3 regions of the Enterobacter chinensis genome follow, and region 2 is predicted to be linked to each of the others. Evidence: predicted binding sites of a transcription regulator. Region 2 holds the regulator's gene; each other region holds the start of a gene.

Region 1 (8,143 bases), on a different contig from region 2:
CGTCGCCGGTGACGGCGAAAAACGTAAGTTTGCCTGATGAGTAAAACTCTCTGTTCAACAGGACTGCGCTGGCTGTGGCTGGTTGTGGTAGTGCTGATTATCGATCTGGGCAGTAAGTTCCTGATCCTCCAGAATTTTGCTCTGGGGGATACGGTCCCGCTGTTCCCGTCGCTTAACCTGCACTATGCACGTAACTACGGCGCGGCGTTCAGTTTCCTTGCCGACAGCGGTGGCTGGCAGCGCTGGTTCTTTGCGGGTATCGCTCTCGGTATCTGCGTGATCCTGGCAGTGCTGATGTACCGCTCGAAGGCGACGCAAAAGCTGAATAACATTGCCTACGCGCTGATCATTGGCGGCGCGCTGGGCAACCTGTTTGACCGCCTGTGGCACGGCTTTGTGGTCGATATGATCGACTTCTACGTCGGCGACTGGCACTTCGCGACCTTTAACCTCGCCGATAGCGCAATTTGCATCGGTGCGGCATTAATCGTGCTGGAAGGCTTCTTGCCTAAACCGGCGGCGAAAGAGCAGGCGTAAGCATCAATGCCGGGTGGCGCATAGCCATCCCGGCCTACCGAATATGCCGACACTTGTAGGCCGGGTAAGCGAAGCGCCACCCGGCACACAGGCGAGACAACATTAAAGAGCAATGTGTATGTCTAAATCCGTACAGAGCAATAGCGCGGTTCTCGTTCACTTCACGCTGAAGCTGGATGACGGCTCCACGGCCGAATCCACCCGCAACAACGGCAAACCGGCCCTGTTTCGTCTTGGCGATACTTCCCTGTCTGAAGGTCTTGAGCAGCAGCTTCTGGGTCTGAAAGAGGGTGAGAAAAAAGCCTTTTCGCTGGAGCCGGATGCAGCGTTTGGCGTGCCAAGCCCGGACCTGATCCAGTATTTCTCGCGCCGCGAGTTTATGGATGCGGGGGAACCGGAAATTGGGGCGATTATGCTCTTTACCGCTATGGACGGCAGCGAAATGCCTGGCGTGATCCGTGAAATCAACGGCGACTCTATTACCGTTGACTTCAACCATCCGCTTGCCGGGCGTACCGTTCATTTTGATGTTGAAGTGCTGGAGATTGACCCAGCACTGGAGGCCTGAAATGCAGATCCTGTTGGCTAACCCGCGCGGCTTCTGCGCCGGTGTAGACCGCGCTATCAGCATTGTTGAAAACGCGCTGGAAATTTACGGCGCGCCGATTTATGTGCGTCACGAAGTGGTGCATAACCGTTACGTGGTCGACAGTCTGCGCGAGCGCGGCGCCATCTTTATTGAGCAAATCAGCGAAGTGCCGGACGGTGCGATCCTGATCTTCTCCGCGCACGGCGTCTCGCAGGCGGTACGGAACGAAGCGAAAAGCCGCGATTTGACGGTATTCGATGCCACTTGTCCATTAGTGACGAAAGTGCATATGGAAGTGGCGCGCGCCAGCCGGCGCGGTGAAGAGTCGATTCTGATTGGCCATGCCGGGCATCCGGAAGTCGAAGGCACCATGGGCCAGTACAGCAACCCGGAAGGGGGCATGTACCTGGTTGAGTCGCCAGAAGACGTTCTGACGCTGAACGTGAAGAATGAATCCCGCCTGTCGTTTATGACCCAGACAACGCTCTCCGTAGACGATACCTCGGACGTGATTGACGCTCTGCGTCAGCGCTTCCCGAAAATCGTCGGTCCGCGTAAGGATGACATCTGCTACGCGACCACTAACCGTCAGGAAGCGGTGCGTGCCCTGGCTGAACAGGCGGATGTGGTGCTGGTGGTGGGTTCAAAAAACTCGTCTAACTCCAACCGTCTGGCTGAACTGGCACAACGCATGGGGAAAACGGCTTTCCTGATTGATGACGCGTCGGATATTCAGGAAGCGTGGGTTAAAAACGCAGCCTGCGTGGGCGTGACGGCAGGAGCTTCCGCGCCGGATATTCTGGTACAGAACGTCATTACCCGTCTGCAGGAGCTGGGCGGTGGCGAAGCGGTGCCGCTGGAAGGACGTGAAGAGAACATCGTTTTCGAAGTCCCGAAAGAACTGCGAATTGATGCCCGCGAAGTCGAATAGTCCCTTTTCTGATGAAAGGCCAGCACCTCCTGTGCTGGCCTTTTTTTTATCCGTTACTTTATCGTGACGACAAAATCATGTCTTTTACTGATATTTAAGTCGGTTTCACGTTAAATTCTAATTATCGGTGTTTTCAGTTGGCAGTGCTTCTAAAGGCTGGTTAATCTGAAAACGGTTTACATCATATTAACGTAAGAGAATAACTATGCATGATGCACAGATCCGCGTCGCTATTGCGGGCGCGGGTGGACGTATGGGCCGTCAGCTTATTCAGGCGGCACTTCAGATGGATGGCGTAGCACTTGGCGCGGCGCTGGAGCGTGAAGGTTCATCGCTCCTGGGGACCGATGCAGGTGAACTGGCGGGCGCGGGAAAGACTGGCGTCACCGTACAAAGCAGTCTGGATGCGGTAAAAGACGACTTCGATGTGTTCATCGATTTTACTCGTCCGGAAGGAACGCTCACGCATCTGGCGTTTTGCCGTCAGCACGGCAAGGGGATGGTGATCGGCACCACCGGTTTTGACGACGCGGGTAAGCAGGCTATCCAGGATGCATCAAAAGAGATTGCGATTGTCTTCGCTGCAAACTTTAGCGTGGGCGTTAACGTCATGCTGAAGCTGCTGGAGAAGGCAGCGAAGGTGATGGGCAACTATACCGACATTGAGATCGTAGAAGCCCACCATCGCTATAAAGTTGATGCGCCATCTGGTACGGCGCTGGCGATGGGCGAAGCGATTGCTCATGCACTTGATAAAGATTTAAAAGACTGCTCGGTCTATACCCGCGAAGGTCACACCGGCGAACGTGTGCCAGGCACCATTGGTTTCGCAACCGTGCGAGCGGGTGACATCGTCGGCGAACATACGGCGATGTTCGCCGATATTGGTGAACGTGTCGAAATCACGCATAAAGCCTCCAGCCGAATGACCTTCGCCAACGGCGCCGTACGTTCCGCTTTGTGGCTGAAAAACAAGGAAGATGGTCTTTTTGATATGCGAGACGTGCTTGATCTCAACAATTTGTAAGCATTATTACCCATCGTGATGTGGTTATTGCAGTCGTAATTGATTGATTGCATAGGGCAATATTTTATTGCCCTTTTATTTTATATATCTCATTAGTTTTTATGGGTATGAGCTTTAAAAACATTGGTATTCCCCTGTTTTTTCGTTGCTGAAATGTAAATTTTGACCATTTGGTCCACTTTATTATGTTTCACTGCCACGATTTTCATAAAACCAGGCACGCAAGCGTTTTCCGCAGTGATTTACCTGATCTTTTTGTCGCTTAAGTTGCATTCCTCTCGCCAGGCCTGCAAAAGACTAAACAAAATATCCGTTTTCAGTTGACTTTCACCTACCAAATCCCCAGAATGCCGCCGTTTGCCGAAAATCCGCCGGCAGCAAATTTGCGTTGCTCATAACGTTGTTGTGAATTAATATGCAAATAAAGTGAGTGAATATTCTCTGGAGGGTGTTTTGATTAAGTCAGCGCTATTGGTTCTGGAAGACGGAACCCAGTTTATCGGTCGGGCCATAGGGGCAACAGGTTCGGCGGTTGGGGAAGTCGTTTTCAATACTTCAATGACCGGTTATCAAGAAATCCTCACTGATCCTTCCTATTCTCGCCAAATCGTTACTCTTACTTATCCTCATATCGGCAATGTCGGCACCAACGCTGCTGACGAAGAATCTTCTCAGGTACATGCGCAAGGTCTGGTCATTCGCGACCTGCCTCTGATTGCCAGCAACTTCCGTAACACCGAAGACCTGTCTTCCTACCTGAAGCGCCATAACATCGTGGCGATTGCAGATATCGATACCCGTAAGTTAACGCGTCTGCTGCGCGAGAAGGGTGCACAAAACGGCTGCATCATCGCGGGTGATAACCTCGATGCGACCCTGGCGCTGGAAAAAGCGAAAGCCTTCCCGGGCCTTAACGGCATGGACCTGGCGAAAGAAGTGACCACCGCTGAAGCTTATAGCTGGACGCAGGGGAGCTGGACGCTGGAAGGCGACCTGCCGGAAGCGAAAAAAGAGAGCGAGCTGCCGTTCCACGTGGTGGCTTATGATTTCGGCGCCAAGCGCAACATCCTGCGCATGCTGGTCGACCGCGGCTGCCGCCTGACGGTGGTGCCAGCGCAGACCTCTGCCGAAGACGTACTGAAGATGAACCCGGACGGCATCTTCCTCTCTAACGGCCCAGGCGACCCGGCTCCATGTGACTACGCCATCGATGCCATCAAGTCCTTCCTGGAAACCGACATTCCGGTATTCGGCATCTGCCTCGGCCATCAGCTGCTGGCTCTGGCGAGCGGTGCGAACACCGTTAAGATGAAATTCGGTCACCACGGTGGTAACCATCCGGTGAAAGACATCGACAACAACACGGTGATGATTACCGCGCAGAACCACGGTTTCGCGGTGGACGAAGCGTCCATGCCGGCGAACCTGCGCGTCACGCATAAATCACTGTTTGATGGCACCCTGCAGGGGATTCATCGCACCGATAAGCCAGCATTCAGCTTCCAGGGACACCCGGAAGCCAGCCCGGGCCCACACGATGCCGCGCCGCTGTTCGATCACTTCATCGAACTTATCGAGCAATACCGTAAGACCGCTAAATAATCAGGAGCCGAGAAGACAATGCCAAAACGTACAGACATAAAAAGCATCCTGATCCTTGGCGCTGGCCCGATCGTCATCGGCCAGGCCTGCGAATTCGACTACTCCGGTGCGCAGGCGTGTAAAGCCCTGCGCGAAGAGGGTTACCGCGTTATCCTGGTCAACTCTAACCCGGCAACCATCATGACCGACCCGGAAATGGCTGATGCAACCTACATCGAGCCGATTCACTGGGAAGTCGTGCGCAAAATCATCGAAAAAGAGCGCCCGGACGCGGTGCTGCCAACCATGGGCGGCCAGACTGCGCTGAACTGCGCGCTGGAGCTGGAACGTCAGGGCGTGCTGGCCGAGTTCGGCGTGACCATGATTGGCGCGACAGCCGACGCGATTGATAAAGCAGAAGACCGTCGCCGCTTCGACGTGGCAATGAAGAAAATCGGCCTCGACACCGCGCGTTCCGGTATCGCACACAACATGGAAGAAGCGCTGGCCGTCGCGGCTGACGTGGGCTATCCGTGCATTATCCGTCCATCGTTCACCATGGGCGGAACCGGCGGCGGTATCGCCTACAACCGCGAAGAGTTCGAAGAGATTTGCGAACGCGGTCTGGATCTCTCCCCAACCAAAGAGCTGCTGATTGATGAATCGCTGATTGGCTGGAAAGAGTACGAGATGGAAGTGGTGCGTGATAAAAACGACAACTGCATCATCGTCTGCTCCATCGAAAACTTCGATGCGATGGGGATCCACACCGGCGACTCCATCACCGTTGCGCCAGCGCAAACGCTGACCGACAAAGAGTATCAAATCATGCGTAACGCCTCGATGGCGGTACTGCGTGAAATCGGCGTGGAAACCGGCGGCTCTAACGTGCAGTTCTCCGTGAACCCGAAAACCGGTCGTCTGATTGTTATCGAAATGAACCCGCGCGTGTCCCGTTCTTCTGCGCTGGCCTCCAAAGCGACCGGCTTCCCGATTGCCAAAGTGGCGGCGAAACTGGCGGTGGGTTACACCCTTGACGAGCTGATGAACGACATCACCGGTGGCCGCACCCCTGCGTCCTTCGAGCCGTCCATCGACTACGTTGTGACGAAAATTCCACGCTTCAACTTCGAGAAATTCGCAGGCGCGAACGACCGTCTGACCACCCAGATGAAATCTGTCGGTGAAGTGATGGCGATTGGCCGCACGCAGCAGGAATCCCTGCAGAAAGCGCTGCGCGGTCTGGAAGTCGGCGCGACCGGTTTCGACCCGAAAGTAAGCCTGGACGACCCGGAAGCACTGACCAAAATCCGCCGTGAGCTGAAAGACGCGGGCGCCGAGCGTATCTGGTACATCGCTGATGCCTTCCGTGCTGGCCTGTCCGTGGACGGCGTGTTCAACCTGACCAACATTGACCGCTGGTTCCTGGTGCAGATTGAAGAGCTGGTACGTCTGGAAGAACAGGTGGCGGAACTGGGCATTACCGGCCTGGATGCTGACTTCCTGCGCGTGCTGAAGCGTAAAGGCTTCGCCGATGCGCGTCTGGCAAAACTGGCGGGCGTGCGTGAAGCGGAAATCCGCAAGCTGCGCGACCAGTATGACCTGCACCCGGTTTACAAGCGCGTGGACACCTGTGCGGCAGAGTTCTCTACCGATACCGCGTACATGTACTCCACCTATGAAGACGAGTGCGAAGCGAACCCGTCCGTCGACCGCGACAAGATTATGGTGCTGGGCGGCGGTCCAAACCGTATCGGCCAGGGCATCGAGTTCGACTACTGCTGCGTACACGCTTCACTGGCGCTGCGCGAAGACGGTTACGAGACCATCATGGTCAACTGTAACCCGGAAACCGTGTCTACTGACTACGATACCTCCGACCGTCTCTACTTCGAGCCGGTAACGCTGGAAGATGTGCTGGAAATCGTGCGCATCGAGAAGCCAAAAGGCGTTATCGTGCAGTACGGCGGCCAGACCCCGCTGAAGCTGGCGCGCGCGCTGGAAGCGGCAGGTGTGCCGGTTATCGGTACCAGCCCGGATGCGATTGACCGTGCAGAAGACCGCGAGCGTTTCCAGCAGGCGGTTGACCGTCTGAAGCTGAAACAACCGGCAAACGCCACCGTCACCGCCATTGAGATGGCTGTAGAGAAAGCGAAGGATATCGGCTACCCGCTGGTGGTGCGTCCATCGTACGTACTGGGCGGCCGCGCGATGGAAATCGTCTACGACGAAGCCGACCTGCGCCGCTACTTCCAGACTGCTGTCAGCGTCTCCAACGATGCGCCAGTGCTGCTCGACCGCTTCCTTGACGATGCGGTAGAAGTGGACGTTGACGCCATCTGCGACGGCGAAATGGTGCTGATTGGCGGCATCATGGAGCATATCGAGCAGGCGGGCGTGCACTCCGGTGACTCCGCCTGTTCTCTGCCAGCGTACACCCTGAGCCAGGAAATACAGGATGTGATGCGCCAGCAGGTGCAGAAGCTGGCCTTCGAGCTGCAGGTTCGCGGTCTGATGAACGTGCAGTTTGCGGTGAAAGACAACGAAGTCTACCTGATTGAAGTGAACCCGCGCGCGGCGCGTACCGTCCCGTTCGTCTCCAAAGCCACCGGCGTCCCGCTGGCGAAAGTGGCGGCGCGCGTGATGGCAGGCCAGACGCTGGCTCAGCAGGGCGTAACCAAAGAGATCATCCCACCGTACTACTCGGTGAAAGAAGTGGTGCTGCCGTTCAACAAATTCCCGGGCGTTGACCCGCTGCTGGGGCCAGAAATGCGCTCTACCGGGGAAGTGATGGGCGTGGGCCGCACCTTTGCTGAAGCGTTCGCGAAGGCGCAGCTGGGCAGTAGCTCCACCATGAAAAAATCAGGCCGTGCGCTGCTCTCCGTTCGTGAAGGCGACAAAGAACGCGTGGTTGACCTGGCGGCCAAGCTGCTGAAACAGGGCTTCGAGCTGGATGCGACCCACGGTACGGCAATTGTGCTGGGTGAAGCCGGTATCAACCCGCGTCTGGTGAACAAGGTGCATGAAGGTCGTCCGCACATTCAGGATCGTATCAAGAATGGCGAATACACCTACATTATCAACACCACTGCGGGCCGCCAGGCGATTGAAGACTCCAAGCTGATTCGCCGCAGCGCGCTGCAGTACAAAGTGCACTACGACACCACCCTGAACGGCGGTTTCGCTACAGCCATGGCGCTGAACGCGGACGCGACCGAGAAGGTGATTTCGGTGCAGGAAATGCACGCACAGATTAACAAGTAAGCCTTAATGCCCGGCAATCAACGATTGCCGGGCATTATCCCCACCTTCAGAACCTTCTGGTTTTCCATCCGCATTCAGTCAGTTAGCCTAAAATGGTTAGGTCGATAACGAAATTCAACTGAGAGCAGGGGAAAACACCATGCAAAATAAATTACTGATTGCTTCCGTTCTGGCTGCCACTGCAATGTTTACCGTTGCGGGCTGTTCGTCTAAT
Region 2 (8,143 bases):
TTGCCGCCATCACGCTGAAGATGGATGAACAGGGCTGGCTTACACCGGACACCACGCTGCATTTCCACGTTGAACCTTTCGAAGGGGCAAACTTACAGCCGGAAGCACTGGCGTTTAACGGTATCGATCCGCATAACCCGCTGCGTGGTGCGGTCAGTGAATATGATGCGCTGCACGCCATTTTTAAAATGGTGCGTAAAGGTATGAAAGACAGCAACTGCAGCCGCGCCATCATGGTGGCCCACAACGCCACCTTCGATCACAGCTTCACCATGGCCGCCGCGGAGCGCGCTTCGCTCAAGCGAAACCCGTTCCACCCTTTTGTGACCTTCGATACCGCCGCACTGAGCGGCCTGGCGTTGGGACAAACGGTGCTATCAAAAGCCTGTATCACGGCAGGGATTGAGTTTGACGGCACGCAGGCGCACTCCGCTCTGTACGACACGGAGCGCACCGCAGAGCTGTTCTGTGAGATCGTCAACCGCTGGAAGCGTCTGGGCGGCTGGCCGCTGCCGATGGGCGACAGCGAAGAATAAAAAAAAGCGACCTTATCAGGTCGCTTTTTTATTTCCGCCGAAAATTACTCTGCGTCCGGCTCTTCAGTTTTGTACTTAGCCGCCGTTTCTTTGATCAGCTGCTGCAGTTCGCCGCGCTGATACATTTCAATCAGGATATCGCAACCGCCAACCAGTTCGCCGTCTACCCACAGCTGTGGGAAAGTCGGCCAGTTAGCGTATTTAGGCAGCTCAGCGCGGATATCCGGGTTCTGCAGGATATCAACGTAAGCAAAACGCTCACCACAGGCGGACAGCGCCTGAACTGCTTGTGCGGAGAAGCCGCAGCTTGGCAGCTTCGGAGAACCTTTCATATACAGCAGAATCGGGTTTTCAGCGATCTGTCGCTGGATTTTTTCAATAGTGGTGCTCATGTCTTGCTTCCTTTAACTTCTGTTACGGCATTCGTCTGATATTGTAGCGGTTCAGACTGGCATCGGAAAATAACATTTTTGTCACGTTTATACATTCTACCCCGAGTCACGAAAAGTTGCATTGCAAATGGTGTTTACCCCTGCGGCAGTCAGGGTTTTGCTTAGGGAGTGGGCAAATGTGCGACAGAACGATGGATTTTTTTGCACTTGCTTACGAAACACGATTGTAGATTGAAAAATGCTATTAACTTTCTGGGTTTTTATGGATTAGAATCGACGGGCTTTGTAAATCACACGCGGGTATTATTGATGACCTGCATTTATCAGGGGACTGCCCAGTGGCGCGGATAAATAAAATCTCGATCACGCTCTGTGCTTTACTGTTTACATCACTCACTTTCACGCCAGTGGCAAACGCCTCTCAGCAGGCGCGGCATTCTGCTGTACAAAAAAACCATCTGGTGAAAGCCACAGAACGTAAGAAAAAAACCACCGCTAAGAACGACAAGAAAAAAACACCCACACAGACTAAACAGACAGCTTCCAGCAAGACGAAAACCAAATCTTCCCGCACTGCCCACACCGCTAAAAATAAAACTTCGTTAACCGCCGCTAACCTCGTTACTGAAAAATGCATCACGCGTAAAGGCCACAAAGCGAAGTGCACAAAAGTCACGAAAATTGCGGAAGTGCATAAAGTGCGCGTACAGAAAGCGCAAAAAACCGCGATGAACAAACTGATGGGGCAGATTGGCAAACCTTATCACTGGGGTGGCAGTTCGCCGCGTACCGGTTTTGACTGCAGCGGCCTCGTCTATTACGCCTATAAAGATCTGGTCAAGTTCCGCATTCCTCGCACCGCCAATGAGATGTACCATCTGCGCGATGCTTCCCCGGTTGACCGTGGTGAGCTGGAAAACGGCGATCTGGTGTTCTTCCGTACTCAGGGCCGCGGTACAGCTGACCACGTTGGCGTTTATGTCGGCAACGGGAAATTCATCCAGTCACCGCGTAGCGGCCAGGATATTCAGATCACTTCACTTAGCGAAGACTACTGGGTACGTCATTACGTCGGCGCGCGTCGCGTGATGACGCCAAAAACCATTCGCTAACCCCTGCCCTGCCGCGCTCGTGGCAGGGTAAGTTCCTCTTTTGCATACCCTTTCAATTTGCTATCCTGTCCCTGTTGTCTGTGTGGTTATTGGCAACGCAAAATACAATAAGGAGAGAAGCAATGTCGTTCGAATTACCTGCACTACCGTATGCAAAAGACGCCCTGGCACCGCACATTTCTGCGGAAACCCTGGAATATCATTACGGCAAGCATCACCAGACGTACGTCACCAACCTGAACAACCTGATCAAGGGCACCGATTTTGAAGGCAAAACGCTGGAAGAGATCGTCCGCAGCTCAGAGGGTGGCGTATTTAACAACGCGGCTCAGGTGTGGAACCACACCTTCTACTGGCACTGCCTGGCACCGAATGCCGGTGGCGAACCTGCCGGTGAACTGGCTACCGCCATTAACGCCGCATTTGGCAGCTTCGCAGATTTCAAAGCGAAGTTCACCGATGCCGCTATCAAGAACTTCGGCTCTGGCTGGACGTGGCTGGTAAAAGAGGCTGATGGCAAACTGGCTATCGTTTCCACTTCTAACGCGGGTACCCCGCTGACCACCAGCGCTAAGCCGCTGATGACCGTGGACGTTTGGGAACACGCTTACTACATTGATTACCGTAACGCGCGCCCGAACTACCTGGAGCACTTCTGGGCGCTGGTTAACTGGGACTTTGTGGCGAAAAACTTCGCCGCGTAAGAGACACGCAGAAGGGTTCGCCCTTCTGCGTTTTTGGTTTATTCAGCAGCGCAGGCTGCTTCTGGCTGTTTACGACCCGACATCATCACCAGCAGCAGGCCGAGCGTGGCAATGATTGCCCCCATCACCGGCACAAAGCTGTACCCCAGTCCCCCTGAAATCACGGCCCCACCGGCCGCGGCACCGAGCGCATTACCCAGGTTGAAGGCACCAATATTGACCGAAGAAGAGAGGCCAGGCGCCTCATGCGCGACGCGCATTACGCGCATCTGCAGCGGCGGAACCACAGCAAAGGTAGCGGCACCCCATACGACCATCGCAACGGCGGCCCCATACTCATTACGTGCCAGCCATGGAATGGCGATCATGATGACAATCAGCAGAGTTAAGAAACCCTTCAGCGTCCCGCTCACGGAACGGTCGGCAAATTTCCCACCGAGATAGTTGCCAATCGAGAAGCCCACGCCAATCAGCACCAGCATTGCGGTGACAAAAAGAGGCGTCGCGTGGGTGATGTCATGCAATACCGGCGAAATATAGGTGTAAAGGGTGAACATCGCCCCAGCCCCCAGCACGGTGGTGAGCAGCGCGGAGAGCACCTGTGGGCGCATCAGCACCGACAGTTCCCGGCGCACGTCAGGACGTTCCCCCGCGCTGCCTTTCGGCAAGGAGAAGAACAGTGCCACCATCGCGAGCACGCCCAGCCCGGCCGTCGCCAGGAAGGACATACGCCAGCCAATCACTTCTCCCAGCCAGGTTGCCGCCGGCACCCCGCCAATGTTGGCAATCGTCAGGCCCATAAACATAGTCGCCACGGCGCTCGCCTGCTTGTGCTTTGGTACCACGCTTGCCGCCACAACCGACCCCAGCCCAAAGAACGCGCCGTGGTTAAGGCTTGTCAGAATGCGTGACAGCATCAGTGTGGTGTAGTCCGGCGAAATGGCGGAAAGCACGTTGCCCAGGGTGAAAATCGCCATCAGGAAAATCAGCGCATTGCGACGCGCGCGGTGCGAAAGCAGAAGCGTCATCAGCGGCGCCCCTACCATTACGCCAATAGCGTAGGCGCTGATTAACATGCCTGCAGCAGGGATCGAAACGTCCACACCCCGGGCAATAACAGGCAGTAACCCCATCGGGGAGAATTCAGTGGTGCCAATCCCAAAAGCGCCAATCGCCAGGGCCAGCAGGGGAAAATTGATTTTCATGCGTCAACTCCGGATGCCGTGTCATGTGGTGACACAGAACAAAGAAGCAGAAAGCATGACATCAATCACAAAAAATGAGAAGTTAACAAAATGGCAAAAGATTTTTGCATGAGAAGTAACAATCGGGGCGATCGGGAGGGAGAACGCTCTCCCTCCGCGTAAATCAGTGCAGCGCAGCCGTCAGACCAGCAGCGACAATCAGAGCCAGCACAATAATGGTGGTGAACAGCGAAAACTTCAGATCGGAACTCATCAATTTTTCTCCTTTTAATCCCCCCACGAAAAGTGAGCCTGCTCATTTTTGCACAGTTTACGTCAAAAATCTTCCTGGATTTAAACTGATAACCACTTTACCTCTTCCCCTTTTCATCAAGATAGGACAAAATTCCACGCTAAATTTATTAGCGTACCGGCCATTGACCCCCTCCTGACGTCCCGTGTCGTTTTCCCGGCGTGCCGCAACTCAACATTGCGAAATAAGGGTGAGAGAAGGCAAACGTTTACCTTCAAGTTTTTCAGGAGCTTAGGATATGGTCTGGAGTGACATTTAATGGCAACAATTAAAGACGTAGCAAAACGCGCAAACGTTTCCACTACAACCGTATCACATGTTATTAACAAAACCCGCTTCGTAGCGGAAGAGACGCGCAATGCCGTCTGGGCAGCGATCAAAGAGCTGCACTATTCGCCAAGTGCCGTTGCGCGTAGCCTGAAGGTTAATCACACCAAGTCCATTGGATTGCTGGCAACCAGCAGTGAAGCGGCCTATTTTGCCGAAATCATTGAAGCGGTAGAGAAAAACTGCTTCCAGAAAGGCTATACCCTGATTCTGGGCAACGCGTGGAACAGCATTGAAAAACAGCGCGCCTACCTGTCGATGATGGCGCAAAAGCGCGTTGATGGTCTGCTGGTGATGTGTTCCGAGTATCCGGAATCCGTGCTGTCGATGCTGGAAGAGTATCGCCATATTCCGATGGTGGTGATGGACTGGGGCGAAGCGCGCGCGGACTTCACCGATTCCGTCATCGATAACGCCTTTGAAGGCGGCTATATGGCCGGTCGTTACCTGATCGAACGCGGTCACCGCGAGATTGGCGTGATCCCGGGTCCGCTGGAGCGCAACACCGGCGCGGGCCGTCTGGCCGGTTTCATGAAAGCGATGGAAGAAGCGCTGATCAACGTGCCGGAAAACTGGATCGTGCAGGGTGACTTTGAGCCGGAATCGGGCTACCGCGCAATGCAGCAGATCGTCTCCCAGCAGCACCGTCCGACCGCCGTTTTCTGCGGAGGTGACATCATGGCCATGGGCGCGCTCTGCGCAGCCGATGAACTGGGTCTGCGCGTACCGCAGGATATTTCCGTGATCGGGTATGACAACGTGCGTAACGCGCGTTACTTCACGCCAGCGTTGACCACCATTCACCAGCCGAAAGATTCGCTGGGCGAAACGGCCTTCAATATGCTGATGGACAGGATCGTCAACAAACGTGAAGAGTCGCAGTCCATTGAAGTTCACCCGCGCCTTATCGAACGCCGTTCCGTAGCGGATGGTCCGTTCCGCGACTACCGTCGTTAATCGCTCTACGGGGCCAGCTACGCTGGCTCCCGTAACCATTCCCGGTTAAGCGTTTCGCTGTCTCCCAGATAATCCAGAAGCCACGCCATGGCGGGCGAGACGTCACTTTGCTGCCAGGTGAGGCAGCAGGCCGCATCCGGGAATGGATTCTCCAACGTCAGTTCAACCCATTCTCCGGTATCGATTCTGGGGCGCGCAAAATGAACGGGCACCATCGCGACGCACAGTCCGGCACTGAGGCACGTTGCCGACGATTCCCAGTCAGGTGCCACCACCCTCCGCTGGTTATCCAGCAGCCAGGTGATACGCTTGGGCAATGAACGCGAGGTATCCTCCAGCACCAGAGACGGCCAGTTGCGTAATGTATCGTCGCTCAACGGCCCTTCCATCGCCGCCAATGGATGATCGCTTGCCACCACGCACTTCCAGCTCAGCATGCCCATATCTCGGAAGGCGTACCGCCCCCCGACCGGGATCGCCTGCGTGGCGCCAATCGCCATCTCTGCCCTGCCGTCCGCCAGCGCATCCCAGACGCCGTTGAACACCTCCTGCGAGACCCGCAGCTCGACATCAGAGAAATGACGATAGAAATCGACGAGCATTTGCCGGGTGCGATCCGGCTTAACGATGTTATCCACCGCGATGGAAAGATGTCCTCGCCAGCCGTTAGCGATCTGCTGACACTGTTCACGGGTGATCTGCATTTTTTTGATAACAGAACGCCCTTCCTTTAAAAACCACGCGCCTGCGGGCGTTAATTCCACATCACGATGTCGCCGTTCAAACAGCGGAACCGCCAGCCATTCCTCAAGCTGACGCACGGTGTAGCTGATAGCCGAAGGGACGCGGTGCAACTCCTGCGCCGCACCGCTAAAGCTGCCGTTACGCGCGACAGCATCGACTACTTCAAGAGAATAATCTGACCACATTTTCTGCCTGCAAAATTTTTGAATGCACCCGCCAAATATTAGCGTTTCACAAGCGGCTTTGCACTCCCTACACTCAGCGCCAACGTACACCTGCCTCCTTAAGGAGAATAAAATAATGCAACCCAGGAAAGGTTTTTTAGTCTGGCTCGGCGGCTTAAGCGTGCTGGGCTTTTTGGCCACCGATATGTACCTGCCGGCTTTCGCCGCTATGCAGGAAGATTTGCAAACGCCTGCCGCGGCCATCAGCGCCAGCCTGAGTTTGTTCCTAGCCGGTTTTGCTTTCGCACAGCTGCTCTGGGGACCACTCTCGGATCGCTTTGGTCGTAAACCAGTATTACTGCTGGGTCTGGCCATTTTTGCCGTTGGCTGCCTGGGGATGTTATGGGTACGCGACGCCACCTGGCTGCTGGTGCTGCGCTTTATTCAGGCTGTGGGCGTCTGTGCCGCGGCCGTGACCTGGCAGGCGCTGGTCACCGACTACTACCCGGCTAACCGCACAAACCGTATTTTCGCCACCATAATGCCGCTCGTGGGTCTCTCACCTGCCCTTGCTCCGCTGCTGGGTAGCTGGATCCTCGCACATTTTGACTGGCAGGCCATTTTTGCCACGCTGTTTGCCATCACGCTGGTACTGATGCTGCCCGCGTTTGCCCTCAAACCCGCGCATAAAAAAGAGGCGGATGCTGACGCAAACCCGATTACCTTCACCTCCCTGCTGAGCACCAAAGCGTATCGCGGCAATGTCCTGATCTATGCCGCCTGCTCGGCGAGCTTCTTCGCGTGGCTCACCGGCTCGCCATTCATTCTGCACGATATGGGATACAGCCCGGCGGCCATCGGTCTAAGCTATGTTCCGCAAACCATCGCGTTCCTGGTGGGTGGGTACGGCTGTCGCGCGGCACTGCAAAAATGGGAAGGTCAGCAGATGCTGCCATGGCTGTTGGTGCTCTATGCGTTAAGCGTCATCGGGACCTGGGCCGTTGGCTTTATTCCGGGCGCCGGTCTGGCTGAAATTTTGATTCCATTCTGCGTAATGGCCGTCGCGAACGGGGCGATTTACCCGATTGTGGTGGCACAGGCACTCCGTCCATTCCCGCAGGCGACTGGCCGCGCCGCCGCGCTGCAAAACACCCTGCAGCTGGGATTGTGCTTCCTGGCAAGCCTGGTGGTCTCCGCGCTGATTGCCACGCCGCTCCTGACCACCACCAGCGTGATGCTGGTAACCGTTGCGCTGGCGGTGATGGGCTATCGTATGCAGGCCTCCGCGCAGCGTGAGCAGGATAACCGCGCTCAGGTTGAAACGTCACATGCATAATCGCGCCAGAAATCATGTTAATTTTCAGTGATTAGGTTGCTAAGAATTTTCTATTGAATCACCAAATTTTGAGGCCTATACTAAATTTGGTTCGATTAAATACGATAAATATTAAGTGTTAACGGGAGCCGGAGTGCTCCCGTTTTACCATGGAAGGCATTTCGGCAAGGGTTATCTCCCTTCCTCTGTTCTACGTCGGATACTAGCCTCGCGGTATTTACCGTGAGATTTCTCACAAACCAAAAAAAGCGTCTACGCTGTTTTAAGGTTCTGATCACAGTAGGGTGATGGAGAAGCTATGAGTTCATCGTGTATAGAAGAAGTCAGCGTTCCGGACGATAACTGGTCCCGGATCGTCAGTGAACTGTTGGGTC
Region 3 (8,143 bases), on a different contig from region 2:
CTGGAGCTTGTAGATTTGGCCCCAGTCCAGACGGGAAGCCAGATCCGGTAGCCCAAGGTTAAGCTGGCGCGGCGGACGATCGCCGGTGATCAGCAGCCGGGTTTTGCCCGACTCCAGAATGCGGTTATAGAGGTTAAAGATCGCCATTTCCCACGGCTCATCCCCCGCCACGCATTCGATATTATCGATGCAGACCAGCGAGAGATGTTCCATTCCCTCCAGCACGTCAGGCACAAACCAGGTACGTTTATCCAGCGGCACATAGCCTACCGCATCACCCCGCGCGGAAAGCTCCGCACAGGCGGCATGCAACAGGTGGCTGCGCCCCGCGCCTTCGCGTGACCAGATATAGATGTATCCGCTGTGATCCTGGCGCAGCACGTTTTGCAGTGCAGCCAGTAAAGAGGGGTTATCACCCGGCCAGAAACTCGCAAAAGTTTCGTCGTCAGGGAGATAGAGTGGCAGAGAGAGCTGTGCCGGTCCGTTCAGAAGTACCTCAACCAGATCTTACATAAAATCGGAACGGAGTTTAACACGGAACCTGCAAGGAGAGAACCGGGCGATCCTTCGCCCGGTTAAACGATCAATGTGACGATTTTTCGCTATCGTCAGCGTCCAGTATCTCTTCTTCCGGGCGGAGCACAGAGATCAGCTTGAAGATCAGGCTCAGGCCGACACCGACAATAGTCGCCAGCGCCATGCCTTTCAGCTCGGCCGCACCAATGTGCACCTTCGCACCGCTCACGCCGATGATCAGGATAACGGAGGTCAGGATCAGGTTCTGCGCTTTGCTGTAATCCACTTTAGATTCAATCAGCACGCGAATACCGGATGCACCGATCACGCCATACAGCAGCAGAGACACACCGCCCATTACCGGCACCGGAATGATCTGAATCGCGGCCGCCAGCTTACCGACGCAGGAGAGCAGAATGGCAATGATCGCCGCGCCGCCGATAACCCAGGTACTGTAGACGCGGGTAATGGCCATCACGCCGATGTTCTCACCGTAGGTGGTATTTGGCGTGGAGCCGAAGAAACCGGAGATAATGGTCGAGAAGCCGTTGGCAAACATGGAACGATGCAGACCCGGATCGCGGATCAAATCGCGCTTGACGATGTTCGCCGTCACCACCAGGTGGCCGACGTGTTCTGCAATCACTACCAGCGCCGCAGGCAAAATGGTGAAGATAGCAAACCATTCGAAGCGTGGCGTATAGAAGGTTGGCAGAGCGAACCAGTGCGCCTGAGCGATTGGAGTGGTATCCACCACGCCCATTGCGAAGGAGAGCGCATAGCCCGCCAGCACGCCGATCAGGATCGGGATAATCGCCATGAAGCCGCGGAACAGCACGGAGCCAAACACCGTTACGCCCAGCGTTACGAGCGAGATGATAATGGTTTTGGAATCCGGTGACTGGCCGTCAGCTGGCAGCAGACCGGCCATATTCGCCGCCACGCCCGCCAGCTCCAGACCGATGACCGCAACGATGGCGCCCATCGCGGCAGGCGGGAACATGACGTCCAGCCAGCCGGTACCGGCTTTCTTCACGATAAAAGACACCACGCAGAACAGGACGCCACACATAATAAACCCGCCCAGCGCCACTTCATAACCCAACGGCAGCAGCAGTAAAACCGGCGAGATAAAGGCGAAGCTCGACCCCAGATACGCCGGGATTTTGCCTTTACAGATAAAGAGGTACAGCAGCGTACCAATGCCGTTGAACAGCAGCACGGTAGCCGGGTTAATGTGAAACAGGATTGGCACCAGCACGGTTGCGCCAAACATGGCGAACAGGTGCTGCAAACTAAGCGGGATAGTCTGTAAAAGCGGCGGTCTTTCACTCACCCCGATAGCACGGCGCGTCATAGTGTTTTCCTCTGAGTAGTATTGTTGTTGGTGTTTTATTCAAAAAAAAGCCGACTATCAAAGTCGGCTTATTTATCGTTATTCGATTATTTCGTACCAAAGATCTTATCGCCGGCATCGCCCAGCCCCGGGATGATGTACCCGTGCTCGTTAAGGCCCTGGTCGATAGAGGCGGTATACAGCTCAACGTCCGGGTGCGCTTTTTCCAGCGCCGCGATCCCTTCCGGCGCCGCAACCAGCACCAGCACTTTGATGCTGCTGCAGCCCGCTTTTTTCAGCAGGTCGATGGTCGCGATCATTGAACCGCCGGTCGCCAGCATTGGGTCAACCACCAGCGCCATACGCTCGTCGATGTTAGACACCAGCTTCTGGAAGTAAGGAACCGGCTCCAGCGTCTCTTCATTACGGTAGATCCCGACCACGCTGATACGCGCGCTTGGCACATGCTCCAGCACGCCTTCCATCATGCCGAGACCGGCACGCAGGATTGGCACAACGGTAATTTTCTTACCTTTGATCTGCTCAACCTGCACCGGACCATTCCAGCCTTCGATGGTCACTTTTTCCGTTTCCAGGTCAGAGGTCGCTTCGTAGGTCAGCAGGCTGCCGACTTCAGATGCCAGTTCGCGAAAACGCTTCGTGCTGATGTCATGCTCACGCATCAGGCCCAACTTGTGTTTAACGAGTGGGTGTTTCACTTCCACAATCTTCATTCTCTTTCTCCTCTGAGGTGGCATCCGCAAAAAAATCGCGGGATTATACCGCTTTTTTCGGATTAGGCCATACCCATCTTGCTTGACGTATATCAAGCAAAGTGATTTAGAGATAAAAAAACCGGAGGCGAGACTCCGGCTTGGGTGCGGGTTCTGCCCGGTGGCGCTACGCTTACGCGGGCCTACGTGTAGTGTAGGTCGGGTAAGCGTTAGCGCCACCCGACAATTACAGGTTATCGCCGTTACTCGCGATCGCCTGCTTATACCAGTCGAACGACTTCTTCTTGCTGCGGTTCAGCGTGCCGTTACCTTCATTATCTTTATCGACAAAGATAAATCCGTAGCGCTTTTTCATTTCGCCCGTGCCGGCAGAAACGAGGTCGATACAGCCCCACGGGGTATACCCCATCAGGTCAACGCCATCTTCCACTACCGCTTTTTTCATCTCGCGGATGTGTGCGGCCAGGTAGTCAATGCGGTACTGGTCGTCCACCGTGCCGTCGCTCTCCTGGACGTCAATAGCGCCAAAGCCATTCTCAACGATGAACAGCGGCAGCTGGTAGTGATCCCAGAACCAGTTCAGGGAGTAGCGCAGCCCTACCGGGTCAATCTGCCAGCCCCAGTCGGATTTCTGCACGTACGGGTTAGAGACCAGGCTCTTGCTCTCGTCGTAATCCAGCTGCGGGTTATCCGCCGTCGCTTTGGTGGCGAAAGACATGTAATAGCTGAACCCGATGTAATCCACGCAGCCCTGCGTCAGCGCCGCTTTATCTTCTTCGGTGATATCCAGCGCGAAACCGCGACGCTCAAAGTAGTTGAGCAGATGCTGCGGATACTTGCCGCGCACGTGAACGTCGGTGAACCAGTAACGACGGTGCATGGCGTTCATCGCCATCATCATATCGTCCGGCGCGCAGGTCAGCGGATAGATAGGGCACATGGCAATCATGCAGCCGATGTGCAGCGACGGATTAATCTCGCGCCCCGCCTTCACCGCCAGGGCGCTGGCCACCAGTTCATAGTGCGCGGCCTGGAACATCACCGGCTCACGGTCTTCACCCGGCTCATACTTCAGCCCGGAATTGGTGAACGGCGCAAAGTCTTCGTGGAAGTTGGCCTGGTTGTTGATCTCGTTGAAGGTCATCCAGTACTTCACTTTATGCTGGTAGCGCTGGAAAACGACTTGTGCGAAGCGAACGAAGAAGTCGATCAGCTTACGGTTGCGCCATCCACCGTACTCCGTGACCAGATGGAAAGGCATCTCGAAGTGAGAAAGCGTGATAACCGGTTCAATGCCGTATTTCAGACATTCGTCGAACAGATCGTCATAGAATTTCAGGCCAGCCTCGTTAGGCTCCAGCTCGTCCCCTTTCGGGAAAATACGCGTCCAGGCGATAGAAGTACGGAAGCATTTGAACCCCATCTCGGCAAAGAGTTTGATGTCTTCTTTATAGCGATGGTAGAAATCGATGGCTTCGTGGTTCGGGTAGTTTTTCCCTGGCAGCACGCCGTTGGTGATTTCACGCGGTACGCCATGCGCGCCGGCGGTCATGACGTCGGCGACGCTCACCCCTTTGCCGCCCTCTTTCCAGCCGCCTTCCAGCTGATGCGCGGCAACCGCGCCGCCCCACAGAAAACCTGCTTTAAATCCTGACATACTCTTTCCCTCATTCGATGTTGCGGATTGCTGACGGATACTGCTGTCTGAAGTGGTAAACCGCGCCAATTAACCCGGCGCGGTTGCCGTGGCTGGCAACATCGGCGATATCCGCGATGCCAAACCACGAGAGATGGGTGCGGAGCAAATCCATAAACCCGGGCCGCTCCGCAATTCCGCCGCCAATGAATATGGTCTGCGGATCGAAAACATTCGCCAGGTTGTAGAGCCCTGTCGCAATGCCGTTAAGAAAATCATCCACCAGGCGGCGGCACACGGCGTCGCCTGCGTCATAACCGTCAAAAATGGCTTCGCCGGTCACGTCATCAAGCGCCAGCCCGTAAAAATCGCTGTAACGCTTGCGAAGGGTGCGTAACGTGCAGTTTTCATTCATGGAGTGGCGGGCAACGCGTCTTGAGTCCGCCCTTTCCGTGAGCATGTAGCCAAACTCCCCGGCGCGAAAACGTGCCCCGTGAACCAGCCTGCCATTGCAGAAAATCGCCCCGCCGATCCCGGTGCCGATAGTCAGCACCAGAAAGTTGTCGATATCCGTCGCCTTGCCCTGCCAGCGCTCCGCCAGCAGAACGCAGTTAGCATCATTCTCTACAGTGACCGGTAACCCCGTCTGCGCCTCAAGCCAGGCTTTCATCGCGAACTGGTCGAAGCGGCGAATCGCCCCGCCCATGTCGATAAACCCGGTATGCGGATTCACATACCCCGGCGCGCTGACGGCGATCCCCGCAAGCCCGGGATGCGCCGCCACCCAGCCCAGCATCTGCGAAAGGATGGCCTCGCCGTCGCTGTTTTTAATAGGGGCCTTATCCCTCTGCAGCAGCGCTCCCTGCCCTGTCGCGATACCCATTTTTAATGCGGTGCCACCAATATCAAATGCGGCGATGTTCATGCGTTCATCCCTCCTGAATGAAACTGAAACCGGTTTCAGTTTATGATGTTCATTCCGCAAACCGCTTGCAAGCGGATCGCCGAAACCGGTTTCATTTTCGTGAACGGAGTCAAGTTTGCACGCCGTCCGAGACGCAACAGAAAAAAAAATCCTCTTGCCGAGAATAGGCTCGCAAACGTTTGCCTGGACTGTTAGAATTGCGCCGATTTTTCTTACTAGCTATGCAATCGCGTGGGGATTTAAGCCGTGACCAACAAAACTTCTCTCAGCTACAAAGATGCCGGTGTTGATATTGACGCAGGTAATGCGCTGGTTGACCGAATCAAAGGTGTGGTGAAAAAAACCCGCCGCCCGGAAGTGATGGGTGGTCTGGGTGGATTCGGCGCACTGTGCGCGCTGCCGCAAAAATATCGTGAACCTGTTCTGGTCTCGGGTACTGATGGTGTAGGCACAAAACTGCGCCTGGCGATGGATTTAAAACGTCACGACACGATCGGTATCGATCTGGTCGCGATGTGCGTAAACGACCTGGTGGTTCAGGGTGCAGAGCCGCTGTTCTTCCTCGACTACTACGCGACCGGCAAACTGGACGTGGATACCGCAGCCAGCGTGATTAACGGTATCGCTGAAGGCTGCTTACAGTCAGGCTGTGCGCTGGTCGGTGGCGAAACCGCGGAAATGCCAGGCATGTATCACGGCGAAGATTACGACGTCGCAGGCTTCTGCGTCGGCGTGGTAGAAAAATCAGAAATTATCGACGGCAGCAAAGTGGCCGATGGCGATGTGCTGATCGCGCTGGCCTCCAGCGGCCCGCACTCAAACGGCTACTCTCTGGTGCGTAAAATCCTTGAGGTGAGCGGTTGCGACCCACAGACCACCGAGCTTGAAGGTAAACCACTGGCGGACCATCTGCTGGCGCCGACCCGCATCTACGTGAAAAACGTGCTTGAACTTATCGAGAACATCGACGTTCACGCTATCGCTCACCTGACCGGCGGCGGCTTCTGGGAAAACATTCCGCGCGTGCTGCCAGACAACACGCAGGCGGTGATCGACGAATCGTCATGGCAGTGGCCAGCCGTGTTCAACTGGCTGCAGACCGCAGGCAATGTGAGCTCTCACGAAATGTATCGCACCTTTAACTGTGGCGTGGGTATGGTTATCGCCCTGCCGGCAAGTGAAGCGGATAAAGCGGTTAAACTGCTGACAGAGAAAGGTGAAAACGCGTGGAAAATCGGTACGATTAAAGCTTCCGATTCCGAACAGCGTGTGGTCATTGAATGAAAAACATCGTGGTGCTCATTTCCGGCAACGGAAGCAATTTGCAGGCGATAATCGACGCCTGCAAACAGAAGAAAATCAACGGCACCATTCGGGCAGTATTCAGCAACAAGGCCGATGCGTTCGGCCTTGAGCGCGCCCGGGAAGCGAACATTCCCGCGCACGCGCTGGAAGCCAGCCAGTTCGCCGGTCGTGAAGCCTTTGACCGTGAGCTGGTTCAGGAGATTGATGCCTACGCCCCTGACGTCGTGGTGCTGGCGGGGTATATGCGAATTCTGAGCCCGGCTTTTGTCGCGCATTACGCCGGACGTCTGCTGAATATTCACCCTTCGCTTCTGCCGAAATATCCCGGCCTGCACACCCATCGTCAGGTTCTGGAAAACGGCGATGAAGAGCATGGCACCTCCGTGCATTTCGTTACTGACGAACTGGACGGCGGTCCGGTGATCCTGCAGGCGAAAGTTCCAGTCTTTGACGACGACAACGAAGAAGACGTGACCGAACGCGTGCAGACCCAGGAGCATGCCATTTACCCGCTGGTGGTCAGCTGGTTTGTTGACGGGCGTCTGGCGATGCGCGACGGCGCAGCATGGCTGGATGGCGTTAAGCTCCCCCCGCAGGGTTATGCGGCGGAAGAGTAGTTGGTTATGTCGGGTAGCGCTGCTGCGCTTACCCGACCTGTACATCGCATTACCCGATATTCCCTTCTCCAACCTTCTAAAATCCCCAACAAAAAAAATAACTGTCATACTTTTCTGGCACTGTTGGACATATCGTGGAAATGCTCGCCATAATAAGGACGAGACGGATTTACCACGTCCTGTGATTGAACTGGAGTGTGAGCTGTAATGGGTCAGGAAAAGTTATATATCGAGAAAGAGCTAAGCTGGTTAGCATTCAACGAACGTGTACTCCAGGAAGCGGCTGACAAAAGTAACCCGCTGATCGAGCGCATGCGTTTTTTGGGCATTTATTCCAACAACCTGGATGAGTTCTATAAGGTTCGCTTTGCCGAGCTGAAAAGACGCATCATCATTAGCGAAGAACAGGGCTTAAACTCTCACTCGCGTCATCTGCTGGGCAAAATACAGGCCCGCGTGCTGAAAGCCGATCAGGAATTTGACGGCCTGTATAACGAACTCCTGCTGGAGATGGCGCGTAATCAAATCTTCCTGATTAACGAACGCCAGCTTTCCGTTAACCAGCAAAACTGGCTGCGGCACTACTTCAAACACTATCTGCGCCAGCACATTACCCCGATTCTGATCAACCGCGAAACCGATCTGGTGCAGTTCCTGAAAGATGACTACACCTACCTGGCGGTGGAGATCATTCGCGGTGAATCTATCCGTTACGCGCTGCTGGAGATCCCGTCCGACAAGGTGCCACGCTTTGTGAACCTGCCGCCGGAAACCCCGCGCAGACGCAAGCCGATGATCCTGCTGGATAACATCCTGCGCTATTGCCTGGACGACATCTTCAAAGGCTTCTTCGATTACGATGCGTTAAACGCCTACTCGATGAAGATGACCCGTGACGCCGAATATGACCTGGTGCACGAGATGGAAGCCAGCCTGATGGAGCTGATGTCATCCAGCCTTAAACAGCGTCTGACGGCCGAACCGGTGCGCTTTGTTTATCAGCGCGATATGCCAGACGCCATGGTGGAAATGCTGCGCGAGAAACTGACCATTTCGCGCTATGACTCCATCGTG

Evidence for each region. The regulator PurR, encoded in region 2, represses purine synthesis genes. The targets are predictions, from matches to a motif close to CANGCAAACGTTTGCNTG.
Region 1: the regulator PurR is predicted to act here: its motif matches at 3,303-3,320, upstream of carA (glutamine-hydrolyzing carbamoyl-phosphate synthase small subunit).
Region 3: the regulator PurR is predicted to act here: its motif matches at 5,316-5,333, upstream of purM (phosphoribosylformylglycinamidine cyclo-ligase).

Annotation. Positions count from the first base shown of each region.
Region 1 covers NZ_JARDVI010000005.1:186,012-194,154, reverse strand. Annotated here, with positions in the region: gene ileS (isoleucine--tRNA ligase) at 1-37, shown strand, start outside; gene lspA (signal peptidase II) at 37-537, shown strand; gene fkpB (FKBP-type peptidyl-prolyl cis-trans isomerase) at 656-1,105, shown strand; gene ispH (4-hydroxy-3-methylbut-2-enyl diphosphate reductase) at 1,107-2,057, shown strand; gene dapB (4-hydroxy-tetrahydrodipicolinate reductase) at 2,263-3,084, shown strand; gene carA (glutamine-hydrolyzing carbamoyl-phosphate synthase small subunit) at 3,538-4,686, shown strand; gene carB (carbamoyl-phosphate synthase large subunit) at 4,705-7,929, shown strand; gene PYW49_RS15955 (YgdI/YgdR family lipoprotein) at 8,069-8,143, shown strand, end outside.
Region 2 covers NZ_JARDVI010000001.1:244,081-252,223, reverse strand. Annotated here, with positions in the region: gene rnt (ribonuclease T) at 1-536, shown strand, start outside; gene grxD (monothiol glutaredoxin 4) at 581-928, opposite strand; gene PYW49_RS01295 (C40 family peptidase) at 1,267-2,040, shown strand; gene sodB (superoxide dismutase [Fe]) at 2,163-2,744, shown strand; gene PYW49_RS01285 (MFS transporter) at 2,783-3,949, opposite strand; gene cydH (cytochrome bd-I oxidase subunit CydH) at 4,113-4,202, opposite strand; gene purR (HTH-type transcriptional repressor PurR) at 4,500-5,525, shown strand; gene punR (DNA-binding transcriptional activator PunR) at 5,543-6,454, opposite strand; gene punC (purine nucleoside transporter PunC) at 6,570-7,769, shown strand; gene cfa (cyclopropane fatty acyl phospholipid synthase) at 8,068-8,143, shown strand, end outside.
Region 3 covers NZ_JARDVI010000004.1:116,234-124,376, reverse strand. Annotated here, with positions in the region: gene PYW49_RS13275 (DnaA inactivator Hda) at 1-489, opposite strand, end outside; gene uraA (uracil permease) at 584-1,873, opposite strand; gene upp (uracil phosphoribosyltransferase) at 1,960-2,586, opposite strand; gene PYW49_RS13260 (6-phospho-beta-glucosidase) at 2,813-4,243, opposite strand; gene bglK (beta-glucoside kinase BglK) at 4,254-5,147, opposite strand; gene purM (phosphoribosylformylglycinamidine cyclo-ligase) at 5,394-6,431, shown strand; gene purN (phosphoribosylglycinamide formyltransferase) at 6,428-7,069, shown strand; gene ppk1 (polyphosphate kinase 1) at 7,277-8,143, shown strand, end outside.